DNA from 3 places in the Pantoea sp. PvP021 genome. Region 1 is predicted to be linked to each of the others. Evidence: predicted binding sites of a transcription regulator. Region 1 holds the regulator's gene; each other region holds the start of a gene.

Region 1 (10,168 bases):
CATCTGCATGAAGCCCTCTTTCTCTTTCGCCGCGCCGCGCAGTTCTTTAGCGTAAGTGCCCACTTCCATCACGTGCTCATAGCCGATGTAAATCGGCACCAGCGTGATGGGGCGATTTCCGCCGCGCAGCATCGCCTGCAGCGTCATGGCTAAGGTGCCGGTTTTAGGGTCCAGCAGGCGACCGGTTCGTGAACGGCCTCCTTCGACAAAGTACTCAACCGAATAGCCGCGGGTGAACAGCTCGCCGAGATATTCGCGGAATACCGTGGCGTAGAGCTTGTTGCCTTTAAAGGTACGACGAATAAAGAAAGCGCCCAGGCGACGGAAAATCGGGCCGGCTGGCCAGAAGTTGAGATTGATACCGGCTGCGATGTGCGGCGGCACCAGACCCTGATGATAGAGCACATAGGAGAGCAGCAGATAATCCATGTGGCTGCGATGGCACGGCACATAGACAATCTCGTGGCCATCCTGCGCCAGCTGGCGAACTTTTTCTCCGCCATTGACGTTGATGCCCTGATAGAGCCGACTCCAGAGCCAGCCCATCACGCGGTCAGTTACGCGGATGGCTTCATAGGAGAAGTTTGCCGCAATCTCCTCCATCATCTCGACGGCATTCTGCTGCGCTTTCTCATGGGAGATTTTTTTGCTGCGAGCTTCATCTTCTACTGCTTTTTCAATCGCTTTGGATTGCAGCAGACGAGTAAACAGATCCTGACGCGCCGGCAAGCGCGGGCCAATCGCCGCCAGCCGCTGGCGGGCAAAATGAATGCGCGCCACACGAGCCAGCTTCTGGGCGATCGACTGATCCGTACCGTGTTCAGTTGCCATGCGGCGCAGCGACACTGTCGGCGAGAAGCGGACAAAACTGTCGCGCCCGTGCCAGATCACCGCAAAAAACTTCTGCACCCCGTTCAGCACCCGCAGGTGTGGCGTTGCTTCGCCCTGGACTTCACGTCCTGGTGCGCGGCCAAACATCACCGTGACCGGCAGCATCTGAATATCCAGCTTAGGGTTATTGCGATGCAGGTCCAGGTAATCGTGAAAAATTTTCACGGATTCAACGCTGGGCACAAAATAGGGGAAGACGCGAGGGCCATTGTGGATAAAGACATGGCGCGGCAGCAGAGAACCATCAATCTCCAGCGGAGTGAGCGGGTCGGGCAGATGATGCCGCAGACACTGTGCGCGTAAAGTCAGTAAGTCGGCCTTCGAATCGTAAGGCAAAACATACATAATAGGTCGGGTCGGATCCAGACCATGTTCAGACACGGGATCGGCCGGAATGGCCTTACTTTTTACCAAAAACGACAGTGGTAAATTAAGCAGTTTGTAATAGAGTTTACGCCAACCTGACATAGACAACATGAAGCCTCTTGTTAGCAAAGCGCCGCAAGCATACCAGAAAGCGCAGCGAAGATCTGTGGTGGTGCCAATTGCACGCAGCCCAGACATTGACGTCAATCCGATGAAAGGGTTCCCACATCATGGCAAATAATGCCACCGGACTTATCAGAATAGTAAAAGCTGCAGGTTACTCATGGCAGGGACTGCGTGCCGCCTGGCAACATGAAGCGGCGTTTCGGCAGGAAGCGCTGGCTGCGCTGGCTGCTATTGTTATCGCGTGCTGGCTGGATGTCGATGTGGTCTCCCGCATCCTCATGATTGGGGCGGTGGTGCTGGTGGTCATTGTTGAAATCCTCAATAGCGCCATTGAAGCAGTGGTCGACCGCATCGGTCAGGAGCATCATCCGCTGGCGGGCCGGGCAAAAGACATGGGCTCGGCGGCGGTGTTGATCAGCATCTTACTGGCACTCTTCGTCTGGATCGCGCTGCTCTGGACACATTTGCGATAAGCCTTCCATAACGCGTCTGAGGGCGCGTTTTCCCTGACAATCGGTTTCCATTTCACCAATACCTGTATATACTCACAGCGACTGTATAAACAACCAGGGGGCGGGATGAAAGCATTAACCAGCAGGCAGCAGCAGGTCTATGACCTGATTCGCGACCATATTTCTTCAACGGGCATGCCGCCTACGCGTGCCGAAATCGCCGCGCAGCTGGGCTTCCGTTCGCCGAACGCGGCAGAAGAGCATCTGAAAGCGCTGGCGCGCAAAGGCGTCATCGAGATCGTTTCCGGTGCATCGCGCGGCATTCGACTGTTAATGGAAGAAGAAGCCTCAGAAGGGCTACCGCTGATTGGCCGGGTTGCTGCCGGTGAGCCGATCATGGCGCAGGAACATATCGAAACCCACTACAAGGTCGATCCGGGCCTGTTTAAGCCGTCTGCTGACTTCCTGCTGCGCGTCAGCGGAATGTCGATGAAAGATATCGGGATTATGGATGGCGACCTGCTCGCGGTGCATAAAACCCAGGATGTGCGTAACGGCCAGGTTGTGGTTGCCCGCATTGATGATGAAGTCACCGTTAAGCGCTGGAAAAAGCAGGGTGCTATCGTGCATCTGCTGCCGGAAAACAGCGATTTTGACCCGATTGTCGTCGATACCCGTGCGCAGTCACTGACCATAGAAGGTCTGGCTGTTGGCGTGGTGCGCAACGGCGAGTGGCTCTGATTCTTCTGCCAGCGTGCATTCGCCTTCTCTGATGCTATTCTGTCTGCCCTAATTTTGTCGCTGCCTCTTTTGCGCAGCGACACTGAGCACGGAACGGCGAATGCGCTTTATTACGGCAACCGATAAAAATCTCTGGCGGCTTGCGCTGCCGATGATCCTTTCAAATATCACCGTTCCCTTACTGGGAGTGGTCGATACTGCAGTAATTGGTCATCTCGACAGCCCTGTCTATCTTGGCGGGGTTGCGGTCGGGACTACAGTGACCAGCTTCCTCTTTATGCTGCTGCTTTTCCTTCGAATGAGTACCACTGGCCTTACGGCGCAGGCATTTGGCGCTGGCGATAAAATGGCGCTGGCACGCGCGCTGACTCAGCCGCTGATCATTGCGCTGCTGGCGGGCGTACTGTTCATCGCTTTGCGTTATCCGATTATTCAGCTGTCGACCCATCTGGTTGGCGGCAATCCCGATGTACTCGAACAGGCGGCACTGTTTATTCAGATTCGCTGGCTCAGTGCGCCTGCCACGCTGGCAAACCTGGTCATTCTGGGCTGGCTGCTGGGCGTGCAGTATGCACGCGCGCCGGTGATCCTGCTGGTGGTGGGCAACCTGGTTAACATCGTGCTCGATCTCTGGCTGGTGATGGGGCTGCACTGGGGTGTCGCGGGGGCGGCAACCGCCACGGCGCTGGCGGAATACATTACGCTGGTTGTCGGCAGCATCATGGTCTGGCGGGTGTTAAAACTGCGCGGAATTACGCTTAGCCTGTTGAAGCAGAGTTGGCGCGGTGACAGCGGCCGGCTGCTGCGACTGAACCGGGACATCATGCTGCGCTCTCTGATGCTGCAGCTCTGCTTCGCCTCGCTGACCGTACTGGGTGCCCGGCTGGGTCCGGATGTGGTGGCGGTTAACGCAGTATTACTGATGTTCATCACTTTTACGGCTTACGCGCTGGATGGCTTTGCCTATGCGGTTGAAGCTTTTGCGGGTGAGGCGCATGGTGCAAAAGATGGCAGCAAGCTCCTGCGCGTCTGGCACTCTGCCTGTCGGCAGGCGGTGGTGGTGGCGCTATTCTTCTCGCTAATCTATGCCATTTTTGGCCCGCAGATCGTTACCCTGCTGACCTCTCTTCAGTCACTCCAGCAGACAGCGGACCGCTATCTGGTCTGGCAGATGATAATGCCGCTGATCGGCGTCTGGTGTTATCTGCTGGATGGCATGTTCATCGGAGCGACGCGCGGGCGTGAGATGCGTAACAGCATGGTAGTTGCCGCAGCAGGCTATTTTCTGACGCTGCTTAGCGTACCGGTGTTAGGTAACCATGGTCTGTGGCTGGCGGTCACGGTTTTCCTGGCGCTGCGCGGCCTGTCGCTGTGGCTCATCTGGCGTAAGCACTGGCGTCAGAACAGCTGGTTTGATGCATGAGTCAGCAGTGGCTGCACGCAAGCCGATACGGATTATTCTGTATTATTCCACGGTTAATAAATTGGCTACTACAATTAACTCTATGCAGCGCAGTTAACCAGCGCTTTGTATCGTTATTTTGTTAAGTAGCAAGATAATCATTAAAACCCGAGGATTGGAGGTCTGCCATGAATAAAGACGAAGCAAGCGGCAACTGGAAGCAGTTCAAAGGCAAAATGAAAGAGAAATGGGGCAAGCTGACCGACGATGATATGCAGGTTATCGAAGGTAAACGCGATCAGCTGGTCGGCAAAATCCAGGAGCGTTACGGCTCTACGAAAGATGAAGCCGAGCGCGAAGTAACCGCCTGGGAAGGTCAGAACAAAGATCACCGCTGGTAATCAGACAATAGCTTGATAATCAGCTGAATGCGTTCCGGTGGGCCCTCACCGGAACCGCACAAGGATGTGCCGATTACCCGCGTTTCCCCCGCTTTTTACCCTCATCCTGATGGTCATGCTCGCAGCTTTCATGGTGCGTACAGGCTTCAACCGCAGCACAATTTTCACATAAACCATGCGCTTCAATCACGCTGTGGCGTAATGCAAACTGCGCTTCACCTGCCAGACCAGCAATAATCTTCTCTACGCCCTGCGCCTGCTTCTCTGTAACGGCGGCACAGCGGTCACAGACCAGCATCACCGATGTATGTGCTGGTGCCTCAAAATGGTGACACATGACGTAGCTGTTGTTGGATTCCACCCGATGAATGAAACCCTGCTCCAGCAGGAAATCGAGCGCCCGGTAAACCGTGGGAGGCTTGGCCTGCGGCTCGCTGACCCGGAGTTGATCCAGCAGATCGTAGGCGCTGATCGAGCCAGGCTGCTCGGCCATCAGGCGCAACACTTCAGCACGCTGCGAAGTCAGACGCACACCGCGCTGCAGGCACATCTTTTCGGCCTGAATCAAAATTTGCTGCGACGTCATGTTTGTCATGAAAATTCTCCGCTGGATAAGTGATGTTATTTTATCACACATAGTTTCGCGGCGCTGAGGTTGGTTTTCGTCTGAAAAACAGCATCATTTGCCTGATAAAGCAGCAGAATCAGAATTTAAGCCGTCTTCTATCTCAAATCTGACGACAAATCAGATCCATTCCGAATCAACCTGAAGCGGAATTTGTTGGCATTTTGCTTTGCATCTCACTGAGTTAAGAAGTAATGTTCAGAAAGACTTAAGAAAAGTCTGGCATTATTTGAAATATCCCAATGCAGTTTGAACAATTACAACGGTTTTTTGATTGGAAAACGTCCAATCCTTTGAATTAAGACACTGTTTCCTTTGAATTCACAGCAATAACGCGTTAGCCAGGGTTCACAATAGGGCTAACAAACTATTCAGTCATTGAATGTTTCAATGGCAATTTCTCAGGTGATGGCAGGCAAATGGTGAAAAAATCCGCTCAACGTTCAGCGCTAATCTACACAGCTGTAACGACCGCGCTTTTCCTTTCTTCTTCCGCCATGGCGGCAGGGACCTGGTATGATGCACGTAATGACGCCATGGGCGGCACCGGCGTAGCATCTTCTCTTTATGGCTCCGCAGTGCTGGCGAACCCGGCATTAATGACGCGCGCCAAACCCGACGATAGCGTCAGCATTATTTTTCCCTCAGCGGGCATTCAGGTGACTGACAAAGATAAGCTGATAGATAAAGTGGATGATATTACCGACACCGTGGACCGTTACCGCACGGTGCTGGGTAACCTCACACCAGCAGATTTCTTCCGTGCTAACTCTGAATTGCGCGCGGCCTCAGGTGATGTGGCAAATAAGCTAAGCGATTTGCGCGGTAACAAAGCAGACGGTTCTGCCGGCGCGGCCGTGGCCGTTACCATCCCCAACGACACTCTGCCTTTCGCCTTTATTACTAAGGCCTACGGTACAGCGCACGTCCGCGCTAACGTGGTACAGAGTGATATTGACTACCTGCGCAGTATAGAAAACGGGGCGTTTCCTCGTCCTGGCGATCAAAATAACCTGCGCTCCAGCGCGAATGGCTTAGCGGCGCTGGTCACCGATTATGGTGTTGCGGTGGCGCATGAGTTCACCATCGCTGGTCAGCCAGTATCGGTAGGCGTTACACCGAAAGTGCAGAAAACCTGGCTCTATAACTACACCGCCAGTATTTACAACTACGACAAAAGTGACATCAATAACAGCCAGTATCGCAGCACCGACACCGGCTTTAACGTTGATGCCGGTCTGGCGACCACCTTTGCTGAAAACTGGACGCTGGGTGTAACCGGACAGAACCTGGTTTCACGCGATCTGCAGACCAAAGAGGTCAATGGTTTCCGCGACACCTACCAGATCCGCCCGCTGGTCACCACCGGTCTGGCCTGGGATAAAGGTCCGTTTACCGTGACGGGCGATGTGGATCTGACTGAAACCAAACGCTTCAAAACTCAGGATAACAGCCAGTATGCGGCAGTGGGCGCGGAATACCGCGTACTTGACTGGCTGCAGCTGCGTGCAGGTTATCGTGCGGACATGCGTTCTAACGACGAAAATGTCGCTACGGCCGGTTTTGGTCTGTCACCGTTTAACAAAGCCGTACATCTGGATCTGGCGGGCTCTGTAGGTGCTAACAACACCTGGGGCGCGATGATGCAGCTGGGCTTTAACTTCTAAGCGCGTTATTCAGACTGTTCGGGGGCGGGCGATGCACTATCGCCCGCCCTTGTGTTATCCTTGCACAGAATTCCATCACCCCTTAATTACCGGATTGCCTGCGCTTCATGCCTAATTTCTCTTCGCAACGTTTCTCTATCGCCCCTATGCTCGACTGGACCGATCGTCACTGTCGCTATTTTCATCGCCAGCTGACCGGTGACACGCTGCTCTACACCGAAATGGTGACCACGGGCGCAATCATTCATGGCAAAGGGGATTACCTGGCTTACAGTGAGGCTGAGCATCCGGTCGCGTTGCAGCTTGGCGGTAGCGATCCGGCGGCACTGGCGCAGTGCGCGAAGCTGGCAGAGCAGCGCGGCTACGATGAAGTGAATCTTAATGTCGGCTGTCCCTCTGATCGGGTGCAGAATGGCCGTTTCGGCGCCTGCCTGATGGCCGAGGCGAATCTGGTCGCAGATGCCGTTAAAGCGATGCGCGACGTGGTTTCAATTCCGGTCACTGTGAAAACCCGCATTGGTATCGATGAGCTGGACAGCTATGAATTCCTGACCGATTTTATTGGCACGGTGGCGGGACGCGGTGAGTGTGAGACATTTATCATTCATGCGCGTAAAGCCTGGCTCTCCGGCCTCAGCCCGAAAGAGAACCGCGAGATTCCACCGCTGGATTATCCCCGCGTCTATCAGCTGAAACGCGATTTTCCGCAACTGACCATTGCCCTCAATGGCGGCGTGAAAACGCTGGAAGAGGCACTGACCCATCTGCAACACCTTGACGGCGTGATGATGGGACGTGAAGCCTACCAAAACCCCGGCATTCTGGCGCAGGTCGATCAGACATTGTTTGGTCGTCAGCATCCGGCGGCGAACCCGGTTGAAGTGGTGCGCGCCATGTATCCCTATATTGAAGCGGAACTGGCGAAGGGGACGTATCTGGGACATGTCACGCGCCATATGCTGGGTCTGTTCCAGGGGATTCCGGGCGCCCGCCAGTGGCGACGCCACCTGAGTGAAAATGCCCACAAACCCGGTGCCGATGTCCGTGTGCTGGAGGCGGCGCTTGCGCTGGTCGCCGATAAAATCCCGCAGGCAGCCTGACGCCTCATCTGAACCCGAAAAAACCAGCTCTGTTTGCTGGTTTTTTTACGCCACTATGTGGTTTTTCTCACCAGGTTGCGCTCTTCTGTTTATCTCTTATCAGAATAAAATCAATGAGTTAACTGTTGGCACGTTTTTTGTAATAGCTATAACAATCAATCTCAAAAAGGAGCGCTGACGTGGAAATTTTATTCGTATTAGGGTTTTTCCTGATGCTGTTGCTGACCGGCGTTTCGCTGTTAGGCGTGCTGGCGGCACTGGTGGTCGCAACCATCGTGATGTTTGTCGGTGGACTGTTTGCAATTGTTATTAAAGTGTTGCCGTGGCTGGTGCTGGCGGTGATTGCGGTCTGGCTGCATCGTGCCTTTTTTGGCGACAGCGATGAGCGAGCACGTCGCAAGCTGCGGCGTAAGATCAACAGGTTAGACCGCAAAGGCTGGCGCTAAATGCGGTGAAGATCACAGTGTGAGAGATTGGTCGGGGCTGATCTGCAATTAAACATATTTTTTACTTATGTTTTCTGGCAGGATGCCTGTCGTCAAATCGATGTGCCATCGACTCGACACGAATTCATCGCCGCTGTCCCTACACCAGCGCGAACAAAAAATAAAAAAAAGAGAAGGGCTTCCCGCGGGAAGCCCTTTTTGTTGCTCACTATTATGGAATTAAGAGACAGGATCCCTGCGTGGCGCGGCTCTCCAGCATCTGGTGCGCTTTGCTGGCCTCTTTCAGCGCAAACTTCTGCTGCTCCGGCACATCAACTTTAATTGCGCCGCTCGCCAGCAGCGAGAAAAGCTCGGCACTGGCGGTTTCCAGCTCCTGACGGTTGGTGATATAGCCAAACAGTGAAGGGCGGGTCACAAACAGCGAGCCTTTCTTATTCAGAATGCCGAGATCAATCCCGGTCACCGGACCCGAAGCATTGCCAAAACTGACCATCAGCCCATGACGGCGCAATGAGTCCAGCGATGCTTCCCAGGTATCTTTGCCCACGGAGTCATAAACTACGCCCACTTTTTTCCCATCGGTCAGTTCGCTGACGCTTTGCGCAATATTCTCTTCGCGGTAGTTAATCGTCGCCCAGGCGCCGGCCTTTTTCGCCATCGCTGCCTTTTCTGCTGACCCGACTGTGCCAATCAAATGGGCACCCAGCGCTTTTGCCCACTGACAGGCAATTAACCCGACGCCGCCCGCTGCGGCATGAAACAGAAAGGTCTCACCGGCGCTGATTTTATAGGTCTGGCGCAGCAGATATTGTGTGGTCAGCCCTTTCAGGTAGCTGGCTGCGCCCTGCTCAAAGCTGATCGCCTCCGGGAGATGCATCAGGCGATCTTCCGCCACGTTGTGCACTTCGCTATAGGCCCCCATCGACGCCAGACAGTAGACCACGCGATCGCCGGGCTTAAATAATGTCACGCCACGTCCAACCCGCGACACCACGCCTGCGGCTTCTGTACCCAGGCCAGAGGGAAAAGCGGCGACCGGATAAAGCCCGCTGCGAACATAGGTATCGATGTAATTAATCCCGATAGCGCGATGTTCTACCTGCACTTCATGTTCGGCCGGGTCAGCAGGTTCAAAATCTGTCCACTCTAAAACGTCCGGGCCGCCATGTGCGCTGAACTGAATACGCTTTGCCATTCTGACTCCTGTGATTGTTTCATCATGAGGGTGAGGCACGCACCCCAACTAAGGTATACTTGCGCGTCCCCACAGAAGATCGGTAATGCATTCACTATGGCAGGAAATAAACCCACCAACAAATCGAACGAAACGCAGGATCGCCAGCTCGCAGGCGTGAAAATGCCCCCGCATTCGCTGGAAGCGGAGCAGTCGGTGCTCGGTGGGTTAATGCTGGATAACGAGCGCTGGGACAATGTCTCTGAGCGCGTCGTCGCGAATGATTTTTTCAACCGCTCGCATCGGCTGATTTTTTCAGAGATGCAGCGGCTGCTGGAAAACAGCAAACCTATTGACCTGATTACGCTCTCCGAATCGCTGGAAACCCGTGGCGAGCTGGAGATGGCGGGCGGCTTCGCCTATCTGGCGGAACTGGCGAAAAACACCCCGAGCGCGGCGAACATCGGCGCCTATGCTGACATCGTGCGTGAACGTGCGGTGGTGCGCGAGATGATCGCCGTCGCTAACCAGATTGCCGATGCCGGTTATGATCCGCAGGGGCGTAACAGCGAAGAGCTGCTCGACTTCGCGGAGTCGAACGTCTTTAAAATTGCGGAAGCGCGCGCGGATAAGGATGCTGGTCCGAAAAACATCGAGCAGATTCTGGAATCGACCGTTTCGCGTATCGAATCGCTCTATCAGACACCGCACGATGGCGTCACCGGCGTCGATACCGGCTATCAGGATCTGAATAAAAAGACCGCGGGCCTGCAGGGT
Region 2 (10,168 bases), on a different contig from region 1:
AGAACTGATGCTCTGTCTGGAGCATTACGAGCTGCCCGCCACGCTGCTGGACCAGTATGGCGGCTGGCAGTCAAAGCATGTGGTTGAACTGTTTATCCGTTATGTCGAACAGGTGTTTAAACGCTATGCCGGTCGGGTCACGCGCTGGTTTGTGTTTAACGAGCCGATTGTGGTGCAGACCCGCGTCTATCTTGACGCGCTGCGCTGGCCTTATGAGCAGAACACCCATAAATGGATGCAGTGGAACCACCACAAAAATCTTGCTACCGCCCGGGTAGTGCAGCTGTTCCGCGCGGCAGGCTATGCCGGTCGCATTGGTACCATACTCAATCCGGAAGTCACCTATCCGCGATCGTCAGCCCCGCACGACCAGAAGGCGGCGCATATTTATGACCTGTTCTACAACCGGGTGTTTCTCGACCCCGCCATTAAAGGCGAGTATCCGGCGGAGCTGCTGGCGCTGCTTGATAAGCATCAGATTGAGTGGGAAACCACCCCGGAAGAGCTGGCGATTATTGCCGCCAATACCGTCGATGAAGTCGGGCTTAATCTCTACTATCCGCATCGCGTGAAGGCACCGTCCCGCGCCTGGCATCCCGAGACACCCTTTCATCCCGCCTGGTATTACGAACACTTTGAACTGCCGGGGCGACGGATGAACCCTTCACGCGGCTGGGAAATTCAGCCTGAAATTATCTGGGATATGGCGCAGCGGATGCGCGATGAGTACGGCAATATCCCGTGGTTTGTGGCTGAAAGCGGTATGGGAATTGAGAACGAAGCGCAGTTCAAAAATGCCGACGGGGAGATTCAGGACGATTACCGCATCGCGTTTATCAGCGAGCACCTGCATCAGGCGATACGCGCCAGTCAGGCGGGGATTAACTGTCAGGGCTATATGCTGTGGGCGTTTACCGACAATGTCTCGCCAATGAATGCCTTTAAAAATCGCTATGGTCTTATCGAAATCGACTTAGATAAGCAGCGTCAGCGCCGTATGAAGAAATCTGCCCACTGGTTCCGTACGCTGCGCGACACGCAGCAATTTACCCTGTGGCTTGATGATGAGCCGAAATAACGCGAGGAAACGAGCATGAAACGAATTGTTCTGGCCTGTGCTGCGGGCATGTCGACCTCAATGGTGGTGACGCGGATGGAAAAGGAGGCTGCCGCGCGCGGTCTGGCATTTCAGATCTACGCCATTCCGGAGCAAAACCTGCGTGAAGAGCTGCAAAACTACGGCAACGAGGTGGTGGTCGTGCTGCTCGGGCCACAGGTGCGCTTCAAACTGGAAGAAAACAGAAAACTTACCGACAGCTATCAGTTGCCCATCGCGGTGATCGATACGGTTGCTTACGGCACGCTGAATGGTGCAAAGGTACTCGATCAGGCGCTGGCTTTGATACACTGAGCCCCAGTTTGCGAGCCAGCCTCTCCGGTTCGCGGGCATTGTCGCGCAGGGAACCGCGGCAATGCCGTTAGCGCATTGATTGCAAAGGGTGACAGTGTGGACAAAGCCGAAGCGCCGCAAGAAAAAAAGCAGTATCAGGAAATTGGTCAGCACCTGCGTCAGCAGATCTGTGACGGGCACTATCCGGTGGGATCGCGCCTGCCGCCTGAACGTCAGCTGGCTGAAACCTGGGGCGTCAGCCGGACCATCGTGCGCGAGGCATTATTGATGCTGGAGCTGGAAGGTACGGTGGATATCCGCCAGAGCTCCGGCGTCTATGTGATGCGTATTCCTTCCGCCAGTGATGATGAAGAAGAGGCCTTCTTCCGCAGCGACGTTGGCCCGTTTGAAATGCTACAGGCACGTCAGTTGCTGGAGAGCAATATTGCAGCCTTTGCCGCAAAAATGGCGACCAAAGCGGACATCGAAAATCTGCGCCGAACGCTGGAACAGGAGCAGCGTGCTATCGCCGCCAACGACAGCAGTCAGGACAACGACAAGTTGTTTCATCTGCTGCTGGCGGGTGCCAGTCAGAATCAGATGCTGCTCGATACCGTCACCAGCATCTGGCGACATCATGACAGTAGCCCGCTCTGGCAGCAGCTGCGCCCGCAGTTTGAAACCCGCGCCTATCGCCTGAAGTGGCTCGGCGATCACCAGACAATCCTGGCTGCTCTGCGTCGGCGTGATGTGATGGGGGCCTGGCAATCCACCTGGCAGCACCTTGAGAACGTCAAGAATACGCTGCTGGAGCTTTCCGACGCCGATGCGCCTGACTTTGATGGCTACCTGTTTGATTCAGTCCCGATCTTTCAGGGGAAACTGATGTGATTGAGATTGTATCGCTCAGCGATGCCCCCCAATTTGCCGATCAGATCATCGACTGGCAGTGGCGCGCATTTGGTGAAGCCACCAGCCGGGCGTTCTTTGCCAGTGTGGTGAACAGCAGCCTTATCGGTGCTGATTTTCCGGTGACTTTCGTTGCCGTGGAGGCGGGCAGGGCAGTCGGCACGGTGGGATTCTGGCGCTGCGACCTGATCAGCCGTCAGGATCTTTTCCCCTGGCTGGCGGCGCTCTATGTTGATGAGTCGGTGCGCGGCAAAGGTGTCAGTCAAGCGCTGCAGCAGCATGTCATCGCCTATGCACAGGCACGGGGCTATCCACAGTTGTGGTTATGGTCAACGTTTGAGGGTTACTACGAACGTTATGGCTGGCTGCCACAGGGTGAAGCGCTGGAGTATCCCGCTAAGCCGGTAAAACTCTATTATCGCGACCTGTAAGAGATGCCAGCCGCCATCGCGGCAGCTGGCAACAGAGCGCTCAGGGAGCCGGATAGGTATAACGACGGTGGATCGCCTCAATGCCTTCCAGGATCTCTGCATTTAAGGTCAGATTGAAGCTGTCGATATTGATCTGCAACTGTTCAGGCGTGGTGGCGCCCAGCAGCGTGCTGGCCACAAACGGCTGCTGACGCACATAGGCCAGGGCCATCTGCGACGGGTCAATCTGATGCTGCTGAGCCAGTGCCACATATTCGGCAATCGCCTTTTGTGACTGCTCACCGCTGTAGCGGGTAAAGCGGCTGAACAACGTGTTGCGTGCGCCCGCAGGCTGCGCGCCATTCAGGTATTTGCCGCTCAGCGTTCCAAACGCCAGGCTGGAATACGCCAGCAGCTCTACGCCTTCATGCTGGCTGATTTCGGCCAGACCCACTTCAAAGCTGCGGTTCAGCAGGCTGTAGGGATTCTGAATGCTGATAATGCGCGGCAGCTCATGCTTCTCCGCCAGCTGCAGATAGCGCATCACGCCCCACGCGGTTTCGTTCGACACCCCGATATAGCGGATCTTACCAGCGCGCACCTGTTCGGTCAGCGCTTCCAGCGTCTCCAGCAGCGTCACCTGAGCAGTGGTTTCGCTGTACTGATAGCCAAGCTTGCCAAAATAGTTGGTCTGACGCTGTGGCCAGTGCAGCTGGTAGAGGTCAAGGTAGTCAGTATTCAGGCGTTTCAGGCTGGCATCGAGTGCTGCGCGGATGTTTTTACGGTCCAGCGCCATATCCGGGCGAATCGACGCATCATTGCCACGTGAAGGCCCGGCCACTTTACTGGCAAGAATGATTTTGTCGCGGCTGCCGCGCTGTTTAAGCCAGCTGCCAATATATTGTTCGGTCAGACCCTGGGTTTCCGGACGCGGGGGCACCGGATACATCTCGGCAGTATCAATAAAGTTGATGCCGGAACGGATAGCTAAATCCAGTTGAGCATGGGCGTCGGCTTCGCTGTTCTGTTCGCCAAACGTCATGGTGCCCAACCCCAGCTGACTCACTTCCAGCGTGCTGTGGGGAATACGATGATAGTGCATTGCCAGCTTCCTTTTCTTTATGGAATGGAATGTTGTGTCCTCAGGGACTATAGCGCGAGCAATGGCGGGGAAGGAAGGGGGAAAAGTCGGGGAAATCACCTGCCAGCCGGGAATCGGTGGCAGGTGATTAAATCGGGCACTTAACGTTCAATGATCGTAGAAACCTCATCGCTGTTAATCTGCACCATATGACCCGTCTGGTCAGTGTACTCCACCAGGCCGGTCTCTTTATCAATGCTCGGCTTGCCTTCGGTCATGATCATCCGGCCATCTTTGGTCGCCATGACATAATCAGAACTGCATCCACTTAAAAATGCGGCGGTTACCATCACCAGTGCTACTCCTGCCAACCCTTTCATCACGCCTAATCCTCACAAATGGTCAAGTGCAAACAGTGTAGTAATAAATGGTTTTGCCGGCAGGGTTAATCGTATGAATCTGAAAATAACCGGGCGAGCAGGCTCGCCCTTGACTTTATCAGGCGTGCTTTTTCTTACTGCGCATCAGGTTAAGACACTCAACCGCCATTGAGAAGAACATAGCGAAATAAATGTAACCTTTTGGTACGTGGACCGCAAAACTCTCCAGGATCAGGGTGAAACCGACCAGAATCAGGAAAGAGAGAGCCAGCATTTTCACTGACGGATGGCGGTCAACAAACTCACCGATCGCGCGCGCAGCGAACATCATCATCAGCACGGCAATAACCACCGCCGCCATCATAATGAACAGATGATCGGAGAGGCCGATGGCCGTGATCACCGAGTCGAGGCTGAAAATAATGTCGAGCATCATGATCTGCACAATCGCACCCAGGAAGGAATGGACGCGGGTGTTGTGTTCGCCTTCGCTGCCTTCGATCGTTTCATGGATCTCCATGCTCGATTTCCACAGCAGGAACAGTCCGCCAAACAGCAGAATCAGATCGCGCGCCGAGAACGCATGATCCATCAGCGTAAAGAGCGGGTTAGTCAGACGGGCTACCCACGCGATAGAAGCCAGCAGGCCAAGACGCATCAGCATCGCGCCCATCAGACCAATGCGACGTGCGCTGGCTTGCTGGTGTTTTGGCAGTTTAGCGACCACCAGCGACAGGAAAATGATGTTATCAATACCCAGCACCACCTCAAGGATGGTCAGGGTGCCCAGCGCCAGCCAGGCGTTGGGATCGGAAATCCACTCAAACATACCGACATTTAATCCTAAACGAAAAGTAAACGGCGATTATACGCATTCATTTCGCCGATCTCCCACAAAATTGCGACACATCAACGCGGGTGGCGACGTTCAGAGGAGAAAATGACGCGCCAGCAGGGGCCCGGTGAAGCTTTTCTTCAGGTAGAAACCGCGCGGCAGCGTCATGATTGGCTGGCCCTGATCGCCGATTCCTTCTGTCAGCGCTTTGCTATTGGCGGCTTTGGGCCGGATTTGCAGCCAGGCACCATGTCGCGCGGTAATCTGCTCTACGCGACCCAGCACAATCATATCCATCAGCTCTTCCCAGTCCTGCCGCAGCATCTCATCTTCTTCCGCATCGGGGCTCCATAACAGCGGCGCGCCGACACGGCGTTCCCGCAGCGGAATCTCACGCCCGCCTTCAACCGGGATCCACAATACCCGCGCCAGCTTGTGGCGCACATGGCTGGTGAGCCAGGTCACGCCGCTGTTGCCGGTCAGAGGTGCCACACAGACAAAGGTGGTTTCCAGCGGTTTACCCTGCGCATCAATCGGGATAGTTTTCAATTCGATACCCAGATGGGCAAAGTCCTGCTCCGCTTTGCTGCCTGCGCTGGCACCAAGATGCCACTCCAGCAGCATGCCGACCCAGCCCTTGTCGCGTTTGAGATCCGCAGGCATGAGCAGACCGGCGCGCGCGGCCAGGGTTTCCAGGGTTAAACCGGCTAAATCCTGCGCGCGTGCCAGCAGGCTGGCTTCATCTTCAGGTGGTCCTGGCTGGTAACTCATGGTGAATACTCGCAATGATTAAAATTTGTACAGCAGCGGGTGAGTCACGTTTCTCACATAAATAATCCGCGTCAGGGATCGATAATAACATGATAGATCGTGCTTTTTTTAGCGGATTGCACGCTCGCCGCCCCAGGTGCTTCAGGGTTATCCCAGCTTACCCGCAACAATGAACAGGATCTCCAGCCCGGTTATCCACAGAAAAATGGGATAACCACCGTCTGAGTGCGGTACTGGTTCCATTTACAGCCTTGACTTTTCACGATCTGGCCATAATTTCGCCGCTCTGGCCTAACCCTGAGCGATTATCTGTGGATAAAAAGCAGTGTGCTTATATTTTAAGCAATTGTCAGTTACCATGAAAATATTCACTGTTTATAAAAGATTTACTGGTAAGGTTTTTGATTTAATATCATTAAAAATCAAACGGATGTGTTGCTGGTTCTTTTTGGCTCTTCAGCGTGCACGGAAAAGGTTATTCAGATAACTCCCGCGTTCTGCACAAAGCTATCCACAGAAAAGGTGAATAAGATCGATCTTTTTCTCGGTCATTGTTTATAACTTTGCCATTTTCTGTGAGTTATCCCGGCGATGATGGCTTAACCCCCCATGAATCCAGTGGTTTACCGCCTGTAAGGAGTGTGAAACAATCAGCTCATTCAAATTTTGCTTTGAGGTAGTCCGGTGATCGATGATGATGGCTACCGCCCGAATGTTGGTATCGTAATCTGTAACCGGCAGGGACAAGTGTTATGGGCCAGGCGCTTTGGACAGCACTCCTGGCAATTTCCTCAGGGAGGCATCAATCCCGGTGAAACCGCAGAACAGGCGATGTATCGCGAACTGTTCGAAGAGGTCGGATTACACCGGAAAGATGTTCGAATACTTGCTTCTACCCGTAACTGGTTACGTTACAAGTTGCCAAAACGTTTGGTGCGTTGGGACACAAAGCCGGTATGTATCGGCCAGAAACAAAAGTGGTTTCTTCTGCAGTTAATGTGTAATGACGCGGATATCAATGTGCAGCACAGCAGCACGCCCGAGTTCGATGGCTGGCGCTGGGTCAGTTTCTGGTATCCGGTGCGTCAGGTTGTCTCCTTTAAGCGCGACGTTTATCGTCGGGTGATGAAGGAATTCGCTGGCGTGGTGATGTCTATGCAGGAGAGTGCGGGGCAGCGAAATAATCCTGCCCATCGACGTAAGAGAGGATAGGCCACGCCCTTTATGCTCACTCAGTTGCGCGAAATTGTAGAAAAAGTGGCGAGTGCGCCGCGTCTCAATGAAGCACTCGACATCCTGGTTAATGAGATCTGTCTGGCGATGGATACGGAAGTCTGTTCCGTTTACCTCGCCGACCATGATCGTCACTGCTACTACCTGATGGCGACGCGCGGACTTAAAAAACCGCGTGGCCGCACCGTGACCCTGGCGTTTGACGAGGGGATCGTCGGTTTAGTGGGCCGTCTGGCCGAACCGATTAACCTTGCTGACGCCCAGAGTCATCCCAGCTTCAAATATATCCCCGCAGTGAAAGAGGAGCGCTACCGCTCCTTCCTCGGCGTGCCGATTATCAGCCGTCGCCAGTTACTGGGCGTGCTGGTGGTGCAGCAGCGCGAGCACCGTCAGTTTGATGAAAGCGAAGAGTCGTTTCTGGTCACCCTTGCCACCCAGATGGCGGCATTGCTGTCGCAGTCGCAGATGGCTCAGCTGTTTGGTCAGTTCCGGCAGACGCGGGTGCGCGCAATTGCAGCTGCGCCTGGCGTGGCGGTGGCACCGGGCTGGGTGGATGAGACGCAGCCACTGCTCGATCAGGTTTCGGCTGCCTCAACGCTGGATGTCCATCGCGAACGTGAGCGTCTGTCGCTCGCCATGAGCGAAGCCACCAGTGAATTTCGTCGCTTCAGTAAACGCTTCAGCGCCAGCGCTCAGAAAGAGAGTGCGGCCATTTTCGACCTTTACTCTCACCTGTTAACCGATGCCCGACTGAAAAAAGATCTGTTCGACGAGATCGAACGCGGATCGGTCGCCGAATGGGCAGTGAAACAGGTCATCGAGAAGTTTGCTGAACAGTTTGCCAGCCTGACGGACACCTACCTGCGTGAACGCGCAGGCGATCTGCGGGTGCTGGGTCAGCGCCTGCTGTTTCACCTTGACGATACGCTGGTCGGCACCAATGCCTGGCCGGAACGCTTTGTGCTGGTGGCCGATGAGCTGACCGCCACCACCTTAGCTGAGCTGCCGCATGAGCGGCTGGCGGGCGTGGTGGTGCGTGACGGCGCAGCCAACTCCCATGCGGCGATTCTGACCCGCGCGATGGGGATCCCGACGGTCATGGGCGCTGATATCCAGCCCCATCAGCTCAACAAACGTTTGCTGATCGTCGATGGGTATCGCGGTGAGCTGTTGATCGATCCCGAGCCGGTGCTGGTGCAGGAGTACCAGCGTTTGATCAGCGAAGAGAATGCGCTGAGCAAAATGGCGGAAGGCGTGGTCGATCAGCCCGGTGAGCTGAAAAGCGGCGAGCGCGTGCAGGTGATGCTGAATGCCGGCTTAAGCCCGGAGCATGAGCAGACGCTGGGCAACTGGGTGGATGGCATCGGTCTCTACCGCACCGAAATCCCGTTTATGCTGCAGAACGGCTTCCCGTCGGAAGAGGAGCAGGTGGCACAGTATCAGGGCATGTTACAGCTGTTTCACAACAAGCCTGTGACGCTGCGTACCCTGGATGTAGGAGCAGATAAACAGCTACCCTACATGCCTATCAGTGAAGAGAATCCCTGTCTGGGCTGGCGCGGCATCCGCCTGACGCTTGACCAGCCGGAAATTTTCCTGGTGCAGGTGCGCGCGATGCTGCGTGCCAACGCCGCATCCGGCAACCTCAGTATTCTGCTGCCGATGATCAGCCATATCGATGAGATCGACGAAGCGAAAAAGCTGATCGATCGCGCAGGACGCGAAGTCGAAGAGATGCTGGGCTATACGATCCCCGCGCCGCGCATCGGCATCATGATTGAAGTGCCGTCGATGCTGTTTATGATCCCGCATCTGGCGTCAAGGGTCGATTTTGTCTCGGTTGGCACCAACGATCTGACCCAGTATCTGCTGGCGGTGGATCGCAACAACACCCGCGTGGCCAATCTCTACGACTCGCTGCATCCGGCGATGCTGCGTGCACTGAATACGATTGCGCAGGAAGCCCGTCTGGCCAATCTGGAATTGTGCCTGTGTGGTGAAATGGCCGGCGATCCAATGTGCGTGGCGCTGCTGGTCGGGCTGGGGTATCACCATCTCAGCATGAACGGCAAAAACGTACCGCGGGTGAAATACCTGCTGCGCCATCTGGATCACGAAGAAGCACAGCAGCTCAGCGAGCAGGGGATGAATGCTCATACCGCCACCGAAGTTCGTCATCTGGTCTCGACCTTTATGGAGCGTCGCGGGCTGGGCGGTTTAATCCGCGGCGGTCGCTAAGCGCTACTTCAGGCTATTTTATTTGCCATTCTGGCCCTGGGCAGTGCTCACACAGGCTGCTTTAGCAACCTGAACGCCCGTCAGGGCGGCCCTGAAGGGGCGAGCACAGCGAGTAATCCTCACGTACTACGTGTACGCTCCGGTTGTTGCGCGCTGTACATGACCAGTCTGGCTGCAACAATGTACGCCTGACGGGTCAGACTATTTTATTTGCCATTCTGGTCCCGGGCAGTGCTCACACAGGCTGCTTTAGCAACCTGAACGCCCGTCAGGGCGGCCCTGAAGGGGCGAGCACAGCGAGTAATCCTCACGCACTACGTGTACGCTCCGGTTGTTGCGCGCTGTCCGTGACCAGACTGACTGCAACAATGTACGCCTGACGAGTCAGACTCTGGGCGTTATCCGCGTTTACATTTGCGGGACAATTCACAAAACCGGCTGTGCTATGATGCGCAGCCTTAATTTATGTGCCTGACAACACCCCCTTTTCAGGGTTGAAAAATAGACGGTGAATGATGAATAACGGCTATATTGCATTTCCGCAGTTCGATCCGGTGATCTTCTCGATTGGACCGGTTTCGCTTCACTGGTACGGTCTGATGTATCTGGTGGGCTTTGTTTTCGCCATGTGGCTGGCTGTCCGCCGCGCCAATCAGCCGGGCAGCGGCTGGAAAAAAGAGGAAGTGGAGAACCTGCTTTATGCCGGTTTCCTGGGGGTCTTCCTGGGTGGACGCATCGGCTATGTGCTGTTCTACAACTTACCGCTGTTCCTGGAAAATCCACTCTATCTGTTTAAAGTCTGGGATGGCGGCATGTCGTTCCACGGTGGCCTCATCGGGGTGATTGTCGTCATGCTGGTCTTTGCCCGCCGCACCCGACGTAATTTCTTCCAGGTGGCTGATTTCATCGCGCCGCTGATCC
Region 3 (10,168 bases), on a different contig from region 1:
CCAGCTGCAGCGCCTTACGGCTGCCGAGGTTGGTGTAAAACACCATGCCCTGCGCATCGTAGTGCTTCAGCAGCACGATACGCTGCCACGGCTGGCCCTGCTCATCTACGGTTGCCACGGTCATGGCGGTAGGATCGGGCAGTTTTGCCTCGCAGGCCTGGCTTAGCCACTGTTCAAATAGCGCGATCGGATCGTCCGGCAGATCCTTACGACGCAATCCACCGCGGGTATATTCACGCCGCAGATGGGCAATGGTGTGTAGCGTTTCGCTGTCGCTCATAATGCTCGCCTATTCAGATAACAAGTCAGCTGGCAGGTTGCAGCTCACAATCATTCACGACAATTTTATCGTTACGTTCGATAAATGCGCCGTTTCCTTTGGACCAGAACACATAGGTGTTATCGCTGTAGCGTGCGCCGGAAGCGGATACCGTCTGCTTCAGCGTCAGAGGCTGCCCATCCATGATGAAACTGACCTGCTGCTGCGCCTCGTCCAGCGTCACGGTCAGGGGCATGGTTCCGCAGCGATAGTGCAGGGTCTGCGGCGACGGCGGCTGTTTATGCATCAGGCTACAGCCTGACAGCAGTAGCACCGCGGCAACGGTTAATCCTTTCAACATAAGCGGGTCTCCTTCACGAGTGAAGCTGGCATTATAAGAAGGATTGGGCGCGAAGTAAGTGGGAATCCACGCCAATCTGGCAGATGCTGTCAGTCAGGCTGAATTATTGCGCCTTTTCAGACGGTTGTCTGAATGCACAGGCCGCGTTCTCAGGCTACGCTCTATAGATCTTAAGCGAGGAAGACAAACATGAAATTTGATAACGAAGATGCATTTAAGCTGGCAGTGGCGTTTATGAACCACAAAGAGAATGCCACCATCGCCAGCAGCTACTTTAAAACCTTTATCGACACCTACCAGAAATTTGACCGCTGGCTGAGCGCATCAGACCCGGTCAGCGCCATGAAAGCAGAAAAAGCGGCCGCCAAAGCGGGCGAAGACTCCATCCTCTGATCCGCTTCTCCACGGGTCCGATAGCCTTCAGGGTATCGGACCTGTGAATCCCGCCAGACATTCACCCCATTGCTCACTATTTCCGCACAGCTATTCTGGCTTTTACGGAAATATCCGCTCTGGCTGCCGTGCTTATTTCCCGCATCAGCATCGATCTTATTTTGATACAGCGCATCTTCTGCTGAAATGGCACAGAACGGCTGGGTACATTTGCAATAAATGCTATTTCACGTCGTCATACCCCCTAATCAGCACCACACACTCCGGTTTTGTTTAAAAAACAGGCAGCGAGACGCGACAGGGCCAGCAAACCTGATAAAGCCGACTATGCTGTAAACGTTCGGATATACTTCATGGAGCAGAAAAAATGAAAATGAAATCCCTGTCAGCCATTGCGTTGCTGGCTCTCTCTTTAGGTACGCTGGCAGGTTGTGCCTCAAACCAGTCGATTAAGACCACCGATGGCCGCACGATTGTCACCGATGGCAAACCGCAGATTGATTCAGATACTGGTCTGGTTTCTTACCGCGATGCTCAGACAGGAAAAACTGAGCAGATCAATCGTAATGAGATCAGTAATATGAGTGAACTCGACAACTAATATAAGGTGAATAAGATGAAAAAAGCGCTGATTTTACCTCTCGCCGCATTGATTGGTATGACCGTATTAACCGGCTGCACCCGTACCAGTTATGCGATTCAGACTAACGATGGACGCACCATTATTAGTGATGGCAAGCCTTCTGAATCGGATGCCGGCCTGCTGGCTTATACCGATGCAAATGGCGTGAAGCAGCAGATTAATAAAGCGGACGTTAAAGCGGTCTCTGAAGTACCGAAGAAATAATCCGATCGCTGTTGCCCGATGAATAAAGCCGCCCATGGGCGGCTTTATTTTTGTCTGCGCCTGGCACGAAGTGGTGCACAGTCCTGGTTTTATTCCCCGGTGGTTTATAAATCAGAAATATCCGCTACGGCTTGGCCATAATATGGCAGGCAACCGTGCGGATAGTGGTGCAGATAATAATCTGATAACGAAATGCGCTGTTCCGCCCTTATCTGAATTTCCGGCAACTCCCAGCTTTTTTAACCAGCATAATAGTTCATCTTATTTCTCACAAAAAACCTCAGCCTGTTTTTATGCTTTGATATGAGTGGTTTACCGCCTCGATTAAAGGTTCACTTTATTTTCGGTAAATTTTAATCATAGCGCCCTGCTGTTTCCCACCTTTTAGTCCAGAGCGCCTTTAACTAGACTCTTTATATCGCTACTTAATCAGGAGGGTGCAGATGGTTTATCACGACAAAACAACGGGTCATATGATTCTTGGTGAAGCTGCAATTAATCTGGCTTTTGACGAACAGGAGATTACGCTGGTAGCACTGATTCGCCAGTTGAGCGAAATGGCCGAACAGGAGCGCAACGATGAGCGGGTCACGCAGATTGCCGATGCGCGCAACTGGCTCAAAGGTTTTATCGAATCCTCAACGCGCGACCGTGCCGAATTAAACTGGCTGGTCGAAACCGGGCAGGCACCGGTTTCCCTTAAAGATTATCGTTAGTTATGTGCGGGTCATTGCTGTTTATTTTGGGTGCCGGGCACGCGCCTGGCCTCTCAGCCAGAGAAGCAGGGACAGCGTGGCAGTGGAATAGTGCATGTCGGCCAGAACGTGACCAGAACGTGAATTGCAACGCTCTGCACCCGGCTCCTGTATCGGCCTGAAACGGCTTCCACGCAGATTGATGAGTGCTATTGCTCTGCACTCATCGGCCGGCCATCTGGTCGTTAACCGGTCCTCGTCGGCTTCTCCCCACCTGTCTTCACGGTCAGCGCGTCAGCGGCTCCCCGTTTTCAGTCACCTGCAGCGTTTTTGGATGTTTCGCTGTAGGGGTTTCAAACCCACCACGGGCAGCAAAAACAGAACAGCCAATGGCTGCCACAAGTGTCAGTAAGATTGAGGTTTTCACGAAACGCGCCTTAATTTTCTTCGCTACAGGATAAAGCGTGAAAGCCTGGCACATAATCAGATGAGGGGAAAGGAAAGTGCAGAATTTCTCTGTCTGGAAGCCCCGGTCCGGGAAGTCTGTTTACTGATTGAGCAGCCTTAGCAGGTTACCCCAGTACTTTCAATGCCAGCGCCAGCGTCTTTTCTTCGTTAGTCACATCGCTGACCTTACCTGCCACCCGCAATCCAAAAGCAATACAGAGAATTAAACCGGCTGCTGCCTCGCTGTCCAGCGTGTTATCGATAGATCCATCCTGTTGCCCCAGCTCCAGCAGCGAGACCAGGAAGCGCTGATTACGCTGAACGACCTCATCAATGCGCTGCGCGAGTGGCTGATCCATCGTCTGCAGCGCAATCGCGCTGGAGACGACCAGACAGCCGCAACGCCCCTCTGTGGCACGCGCCGAATCCAGGTAGAATTGCAGTAGCTCGGTTATTTTCCCCCGCCCGCTGGCACAGGGTGCCAGACGACGGTGCAACTCACTATTTCTTAGCAACAGATAGCGTTCGAATACCAGCAGGAAGAGCGAGCGCTTATCTTTAAACGCCTTATAGATGCTGCCTGCGGAGAGATGCATCGCCTCACCCAGATCGTTCATTGAGGCCGCGTGATACCCTTTTTGCCGGAAAACGATCATGGCGTGATCCAGAGCCTGTTCGATCCCGAACTCTCTGGGGCGTCCCCGCTCTTTGTTTTTATACGTTGTGGCTGTCGTGGTCATTGTTACCGGCCTGGGGAGGTGTGTTGCTGTCAAAATCAATGGCGATTCTATCCCAGGCGCGGGTAACAAGCCAGGCCGTCCGCCACCCGTCACGCGCAGACGGCCCGTTATTTCCCGGACGCGTTAGTATGATTCGCCGCAGTCTGGTCTGCGGTGCAAGCCGGACGCGATTCATTCAGATAAGGATGTTGTCTCTGTGCGGCCTTTTTCCCGCTGCTGGCTGCGCTTCAGCGCGTTTATTTTTATCAGCCATAACGTAAATTGCTTAATAAGCAGGCTGGCGTGGTTTTCATTGTCAGCAAAACAGAGAAAGAGTCGGGTTTTTATATTGCTGTTATCGTCGATCGCATAAATCTCATATTCGTCATGATGGCGGGATTTTATGATTGCTGTGAAATGTATTGCGGGCCAGAGCATCACTCTGGCTTCAAACTGCCTGAAATCCATTATATTTACCTGGTAATTTGCTTAAAATACCCGATGAAAAACTACTCACCGGGTCAGGCAAAGCATAACTTCCTGCCACTTTAATCGCGTGATAAAAAAAGCTTTTAGCAGAGGCCGCGGCTTCAGCAGCAGAGGAACATCGGGTCAGCCTTCACTTAAGCGCAACCACAGGCAGATCGGTTATCCGGGTGGTATAGGCAGGCGACAGCATCTCGCGTTTCATCGACCAGGCTTTGTTGATCCCCTGCCCGGCAAACCACAGCTTCCCGCTGCCGAGCTTATTGACTGTGTCGATCAGCTTCATCAGCTCTTCGCTATTGCGGCGTGGCTGATGTTCGTCAAACAGATCAAACTGAGCCACGCCCTGGCTGAAAAAATCCCCCAGCACGATGCCCGCCTTCATATAGCGATGTCCCTCAATCCAGATGTTATCCAGGCACGCCATTGCAACTCTGATGATGTCGCGTGTGTCCTGCGTCGGAATCAGCAGTTGCTCCATCGACTGATTGCCATAAAAGGGTTCGTCAGTCGCATGCGGACTGGTGCGCACAAATACCCCTACCTGACGGCAATATTGATTCTCACGGCGCAGCTTCTCCGCCGCGCGCTCGGCATACGCGCAGACAGCCTCGCGCATCTGATCGTAGTCGGAGATACGGCTGCCAAACGAGCGCGAACACATGATTTGCTGTTTTACCGGCGTCACTGACTCCAGCTCCAGGCAGGATTCGCCACGCAGCTCTCTGACAGTGCGCTCCAGCACGACGCTGAACTGTTTGCGGATGGCCTCGGTGCTTTGATCGGCCAGATCTTTCGCCGTCATGACGCCCATGGCGTTGAGCCGTTTGCCGATCCGATGACCCACGCCCCAGACTTCCGCCACATCAATCAGCGCCAGCAGCTTTTTTTGTCGTTCAGGGTCCGACAGGTCGACAATGCCGCCGGTTTTGCTCCACTTTTTGGCCGCAAAATTCGCCAGCTTGGCCAGCGTTTTGGTCTGTGCAATGCCGACGCCCACGGTCAGATGGGTCTCTTTGCCTATTCGTTCTCTGACCTGGCGACCAAAGGTCTCCAGCGCCATACAGTTCTGCACGCCGGTGAGATCCATAAACGCCTCGTCGATCGAGTAGATCTCCACCGACGGCGCCATCTCTTCCAGTATGGTCATCACCCGATGGCTCATGTCGGCGTAGAGCGCATAATTTGAGCTGAAGACCTGCACCGCGTGACGCGTTAGTTCTTCACGCATCTTAAAATAGGGCGCGCCCATTTTGATGCCGACTTTCTTTGCCTCGGCGCTGCGCGCAATCACGCAGCCGTCGTTGTTCGACAGCACTACTACCGGTTTACCTTTAAGATCAGGCCGGAAAACGGTCTCACACGACGCGTAAAAGCTGTTTACGTCGACCAGCGCGAACATGGTCAGTGGGTCGCTTTAATAACAAAGGTCACAACGCCAAACACCTCCAGCGCATCTTCGGTCTGGATAGCGATCGGTTTAAATTTGGTATTCATCGGCATCAGTTGCAGGCAGGGATGAAGCTGGAGACGTTTAACGGTGAATTCACCTTCGACCGCGGCGACCACAATATCGCCGTGTGAGGCGGTGAGTGAACTGTCGACCACCAGCATGTCACCATCATTGATGCCCGCCTCAATCATTGACTCGCCGCTGACCCGGACAAAATAGGTGGCGCTGGGGTGCTGGACCATCAGCGCATTGAGATCAATACGTTGTTCGACATAATCCTGCGCCGGGGATGGAAACCCGCACGGCACACGTTCGATATATAGCGGTAAAGGCATAACGGCACGAATGTCCGCAGGTTTAATGAATTCCATAATTTCGCTCCTTTTTCAGATTACTGTATATAAACACAGTAATAGCTAATCCCCCTTTTAATCAAGTGACATGGAACATCTTTAAGCGAAAGGGTTGATGGTAATGCACTTTTTTTTAAACGTTTTTTCGCATTGCCGTCAGAGTAAGCGGAAACGGGTTACTTTCGCCGCATCGCCGGAATAGCGTCGATTTCTTCTTACAGTAAAGAATCTTATAAATTCACCGGCTGATTATTTTTACTTAAGGAAAATCTGACAACGCTTCTCTGGCATTCGGAGAGGTTTGAATATTACGGGCGGGCTGGTTATTCTGCTTTTTTAAGCATGGAGGGATTATGGCAGACGACGATCGAATCAAACATCTGGAAGAGGCAGTTGCGCAGTTAAGGGTTGAGACTACGGTATTAAAAGCGATACTCGGTCAGCAAATTGCGCTGAATAATCTCAATTACAAAGGGAAGTTTGACGATGTACTGGCGGCGCTGGCGAAAGAGTATGCCGAACGCGGTCTGGAAGAGGGCAATAACCAGGCTATCCATGATGCCCTGCGTCAGTATATTAAATATGAGCCACCCGCAATGGAATAAGCGGATTTTCCGGCAGCGTCCGATTGCCGGACTTTATCGGCTCCTGAACGCTGCCACCGCCCTGTCCTGCATCGCCTCCGCAGCAGCCTCAGACGATACCGGTTAGTGTTTACACCTCGCTGTCACTCTCCAGCGCATCCTGAATCGCGTCGGCCAGATTAGCAACTTCATTCGCCACGGCCTGCAGATCCCAGGCGGTTTTTGAGCCGGTTGCAGAGGTGGAGGCGCTGACGGACTCCTTTGCCACTGACAGAGCAGCAGCCACGGCGACCGAACGTTTATGTTGTTCCTGAGTCATGCCCGCAGGCGGAATTGCGAAATAGTCGTGAACCATGATCATTTCCTTGTGATAAATAAGGGGTCAACCTTAGCCTTCTGCATCAGGCGTGGGAAGTGAATTATGCGGCATGGCCTGTCAGACGGCCAGGATTGCAGCAGCACAATCGCACCCGCCACTTTTCCAGCGTTGAAACCTGTACAACTTTGGCTGAAATCTGCGGAAAAAAGCGATTTTAACGCGTTGATGTGTCGTCAGCACAATCCCCAGCCTGCTGGCCTGAAAATCGCCACCCCTCTGAAAACCTCACCAACTCACTGTATTTATTCAATTAACCATCGAAAACCTCTTTTTTCATTTTAAACATGCTTTTTACATACACCACCGACCAGTTAAATTTTGTCAAATTTCATTGTACAACTTTGCGATTCTTGTATAACTTTGTCTCGTGATGTTAAATCACTTGTAACGAAAGGTGCTTTGCACCGCATCTGAAGGTGTTGTGGATTTCCACCTTCAGATGCATTTTTTTTTGCGTCAGCCGGTGACCGGATCTGAATCGACGCATTCTTCCCCCCATTTCTTATGAGGCCTGACATGCAAACAACGATGAATACAGAGTCTCAGATTTCTGATTACTTCATGAACTCTGGCACAGCGCTGACCACTGAAAAACAGGTTATCGCCGCAGTCCATGCCGAACTTGCCCATGCGAAAACCCATGTCTCCGATAAAGACATTGTGCTGGGCCTGATTCACCGCCTGGAGAGTGAGCGTGACGTGGTTAAGCAGGATATTTACCGTCAGGCGCTTGAACATGTTCTGCAGCGCGCTTCGGCGACCAGCGACAGCTAAAAATCTGTGTCTGTTATGAGGGAACGCGAATTAGCATGGATGCTTTTCCCGTCCGGAATCAGCCCCTGTTATGGGGCTTTTTTTATTCCTCCTGCTCTGAATCACTTGTCCCCTTCACACCGCTAAGATTGCCTGCCCCACCGGACCAGATATAGCTCCGGAAAACACCGTTTTCGCCATTTATTCAACCTGAAATTCCGGTTAATTGCTGTCGTTTCGCTTTATTTATCCGATATCTGTGTCCAGGCTTTTTCTGCATCCACTGCAAACGCAGACGAGGAAAATAATCATGTTTCATCATTCATCAAAACTTCAATTCCCGGTTCGTGTAGAGAAACCCGATCCAGAATTTGCCATGCTGCTCCAGCAGGCCATCGGCGGCGTCGAAGGTGAGATTCGTGTAGCGATGCAATACTTTTTCCAGGCGATGGGCGCGCGCGGTGATGTGCGGATTCGTGATCTGCTGATCTCGACCGCTACCGAAGAGCTGAGCCATATCGAAATGCTGGGCTACGCCGTGGCGCTTAACCTTGAAGGCGCCCCGCTCTCTTACCAGGAAGCGTCAGCGAAAGATCCGGTAGTTAATGCAATTCTGGGTGGAATGAACCCGCGCCATATCCTCTCTTCCGGTCTGGCTGCGATGCCGGTTAACGCCAACGGCATGCCTTTTGATATGAGTCATATCTATGCGTCCGGCAACGTGGCGGCCGATATGCTGGCTAACGTCACCGCAGAAGCCACGGGCCGCGTACTGGCTACCCGGCTCTACAATATGACGGAAGACAAGGGCATGAAGGACTTCCTCTCCTTCCTGATCGCCCGTGACACTATGCACCAGCAGCAGTGGCTGGCGGTGATCGAAGAGATGGGCGGACTGAACGCGTCGCTGCCGATCCCGAACAGCTTCCCGCAGGAGCATGAGGCGCAGGAGCACTCTTACTACTGTCTGAATACCTCGCTGGAGAAACCGCTGCCGGAAGGTCGCTGGAGCAGTGGCCCGGCTTACGATGGCCATGGTCAGTTCAGCGCGAAACAGCAGCCAGATATTCTGGGTGATGAGCCGCTGCTCGGCAATGCCCGTCCCGGTTCGGGTGCGCAGTCAGAGCAGATTGACGGCGTCACACCACCGAAACTGTAATGACTCGCCTGTCAGGGTTTGATGCCCTGACAGGCTTGTCCCACCTTTTGACGGAGGAATAGTCATGTCATCCACTCAGCGTCCACAACCCCCTTTTGCCGAACAGCAGCAGACCTGGCCTGGCACTACCGCGGCTATGCAGCCTCAGCCCGATCACGGCGAAGAGAGTTATCAGGGTTCAGGCCGTCTGGCGGGTAAGAAAGCCATTATTACCGGTGGCGACTCCGGCATTGGCCGGGCCGTCGCCATTGCCTTTGCCCGGGAAGGGGCCGATGTCCTGATCTCTTATCTTGATGAACATGAGGATGCGCAGGATACCGCCCGGCTGGTTGAAGAAGCGGGACAGAAAGCGGTTCTGGTGCCTGGCGATATTACCGAGGCGTCACACTGCAACGCCCTGGTCGATAAAGCCGTCGAAGCCTTTGGTGAGATTAATATTCTGGTGAACAACGCGGCGTATCAGATGACGCGCGAATCGCTGGATGAGATCAGCGACGAAGAGTTTGACCGGACCATGAAGACCAACCTTTACGCGATGTTTTACATCACTAAAGCGGCAACACGGCATATGCCTGCTGGTGGATCGATCATTAATACGGCCTCGATCAATGCTGACCAGCCGAAACCGAAGCTGCTCGCCTACTCCGCCACCAAAGCCGCCATCGTTAATTTCTCTGGCGGCCTGGCAGCCTTACTGGCTGAAAAAGGTATCCGTGCCAATGCGGTCGCGCCTGGCCCCATCTGGACGCCACTGATCCCGTCGACCATGCCGGTTGAACAGGTGAAGAACTTTGGCAGCGAAGTGCCGCTGCAGCGTGCCGGTCAGCCTGCAGAACTGGCTGCAACCTATGTGATGCTGGCCAGTGATGAAGCCAGCTACATTTCAGGTGCGACCATCGCCGTGACGGGCGGTGTGGCCATTATTTAACGTTCGCCGATTCCCTGGTCTCTTCGGCCAGGGGATTAGCTATCAGCTTCTGCGTTATCCCCCACTGATAGAGTTGTTCCCGCGCCAGATTCTTCATTTTCACTTCGCACATGATATCGAAATCCTGAAACGACAGTGCCCACGTATTCAGCGTCGGATTAAAGAAGTAGTCAGAGTGCGCCCGCAGCTTGCTTTTGCTCACGCCCAGCTGCTGCTGATCGGGCCAGCCCTCCTGCGGAATCATCCCCTCCTGCGAAATCGAATAGTGCAGCACCGGCCGCACGCCGCGCCAGGATTCGATCACTCTGGCAACACGCGCGTCATCCGGCTGAATAAACTCACTCTCTTTTAC

What was found. Region 1 encodes LexA, which represses DNA repair genes until DNA is damaged. Its sites were predicted from a motif close to TNCTGTATGTACATACAGNA; they were not measured.
Region 2: the regulator LexA is predicted to act here: its motif matches at 6,008-6,027, upstream of mutH (DNA mismatch repair endonuclease MutH).
Region 3: the regulator LexA is predicted to act here: its motif matches at 6,053-6,072, upstream of umuD (translesion error-prone DNA polymerase V autoproteolytic subunit).

What each region holds. Positions count from the first base shown of each region.
Region 1 is NZ_JBSRXX010000007.1:176,620-186,787, reverse strand. It holds gene plsB (glycerol-3-phosphate 1-O-acyltransferase PlsB) at 1-1,359, opposite strand, end outside; gene ACVKSX_RS17980 (diacylglycerol kinase) at 1,488-1,856, shown strand; gene lexA (transcriptional repressor LexA) at 1,962-2,576, shown strand; gene dinF (MATE family efflux transporter DinF) at 2,677-3,999, shown strand; gene ACVKSX_RS17965 (CsbD family protein) at 4,167-4,379, shown strand; gene zur (zinc uptake transcriptional repressor Zur) at 4,453-4,974, opposite strand; gene ACVKSX_RS17955 (conjugal transfer protein TraF) at 5,424-6,671, shown strand; gene dusA (tRNA dihydrouridine(20/20a) synthase DusA) at 6,779-7,771, shown strand; gene pspG (envelope stress response protein PspG) at 7,951-8,217, shown strand; gene ACVKSX_RS17940 (quinone oxidoreductase) at 8,429-9,412, opposite strand; gene dnaB (replicative DNA helicase) at 9,509-10,168, shown strand, end outside.
Region 2 is NZ_JBSRXX010000003.1:338,309-348,476, forward strand. It holds gene ACVKSX_RS13185 (glycoside hydrolase family 1 protein) at 1-1,078, shown strand, start outside; gene ACVKSX_RS13190 (PTS sugar transporter subunit IIB) at 1,094-1,411, shown strand; gene ACVKSX_RS13195 (FCD domain-containing protein) at 1,508-2,281, shown strand; gene ACVKSX_RS13200 (GNAT family N-acetyltransferase) at 2,278-2,730, shown strand; gene ACVKSX_RS13205 (NADP(H)-dependent aldo-keto reductase) at 2,771-3,811, opposite strand; gene ACVKSX_RS13210 (YgdI/YgdR family lipoprotein) at 3,952-4,170, opposite strand; gene ACVKSX_RS13215 (TerC family protein) at 4,289-4,999, opposite strand; gene mutH (DNA mismatch repair endonuclease MutH) at 5,099-5,776, opposite strand; gene rppH (RNA pyrophosphohydrolase) at 6,461-6,988, shown strand; gene ptsP (phosphoenolpyruvate--protein phosphotransferase) at 7,001-9,247, shown strand; gene lgt (prolipoprotein diacylglyceryl transferase) at 9,763-10,168, shown strand, end outside.
Region 3 is NZ_JBSRXX010000001.1:904,819-914,986, forward strand. It holds gene pdxH (pyridoxamine 5'-phosphate oxidase) at 1-280, opposite strand, end outside; gene ACVKSX_RS04115 (MliC family protein) at 306-620, opposite strand; gene ACVKSX_RS04120 (hypothetical protein) at 810-1,013, shown strand; gene ACVKSX_RS04125 (YgdI/YgdR family lipoprotein) at 1,381-1,614, shown strand; gene ACVKSX_RS04130 (YgdI/YgdR family lipoprotein) at 1,630-1,860, shown strand; gene ACVKSX_RS04135 (hypothetical protein) at 2,304-2,576, shown strand; gene ACVKSX_RS04140 (TetR/AcrR family transcriptional regulator) at 3,128-3,742, opposite strand; gene ACVKSX_RS04145 (hypothetical protein) at 3,914-4,159, opposite strand; gene umuC (translesion error-prone DNA polymerase V subunit UmuC) at 4,341-5,609, opposite strand; gene umuD (translesion error-prone DNA polymerase V autoproteolytic subunit) at 5,612-6,031, opposite strand; gene ACVKSX_RS04160 (hypothetical protein) at 6,367-6,618, shown strand; gene ACVKSX_RS04165 (hypothetical protein) at 6,728-6,952, opposite strand; gene ACVKSX_RS04170 (biofilm development regulator YmgB/AriR family protein) at 7,493-7,750, shown strand; gene ACVKSX_RS04175 (manganese catalase family protein) at 8,040-8,888, shown strand; gene ACVKSX_RS04180 (glucose 1-dehydrogenase) at 8,953-9,816, shown strand; gene ACVKSX_RS04185 (UV damage endonuclease UvsE) at 9,809-10,168, opposite strand, start outside.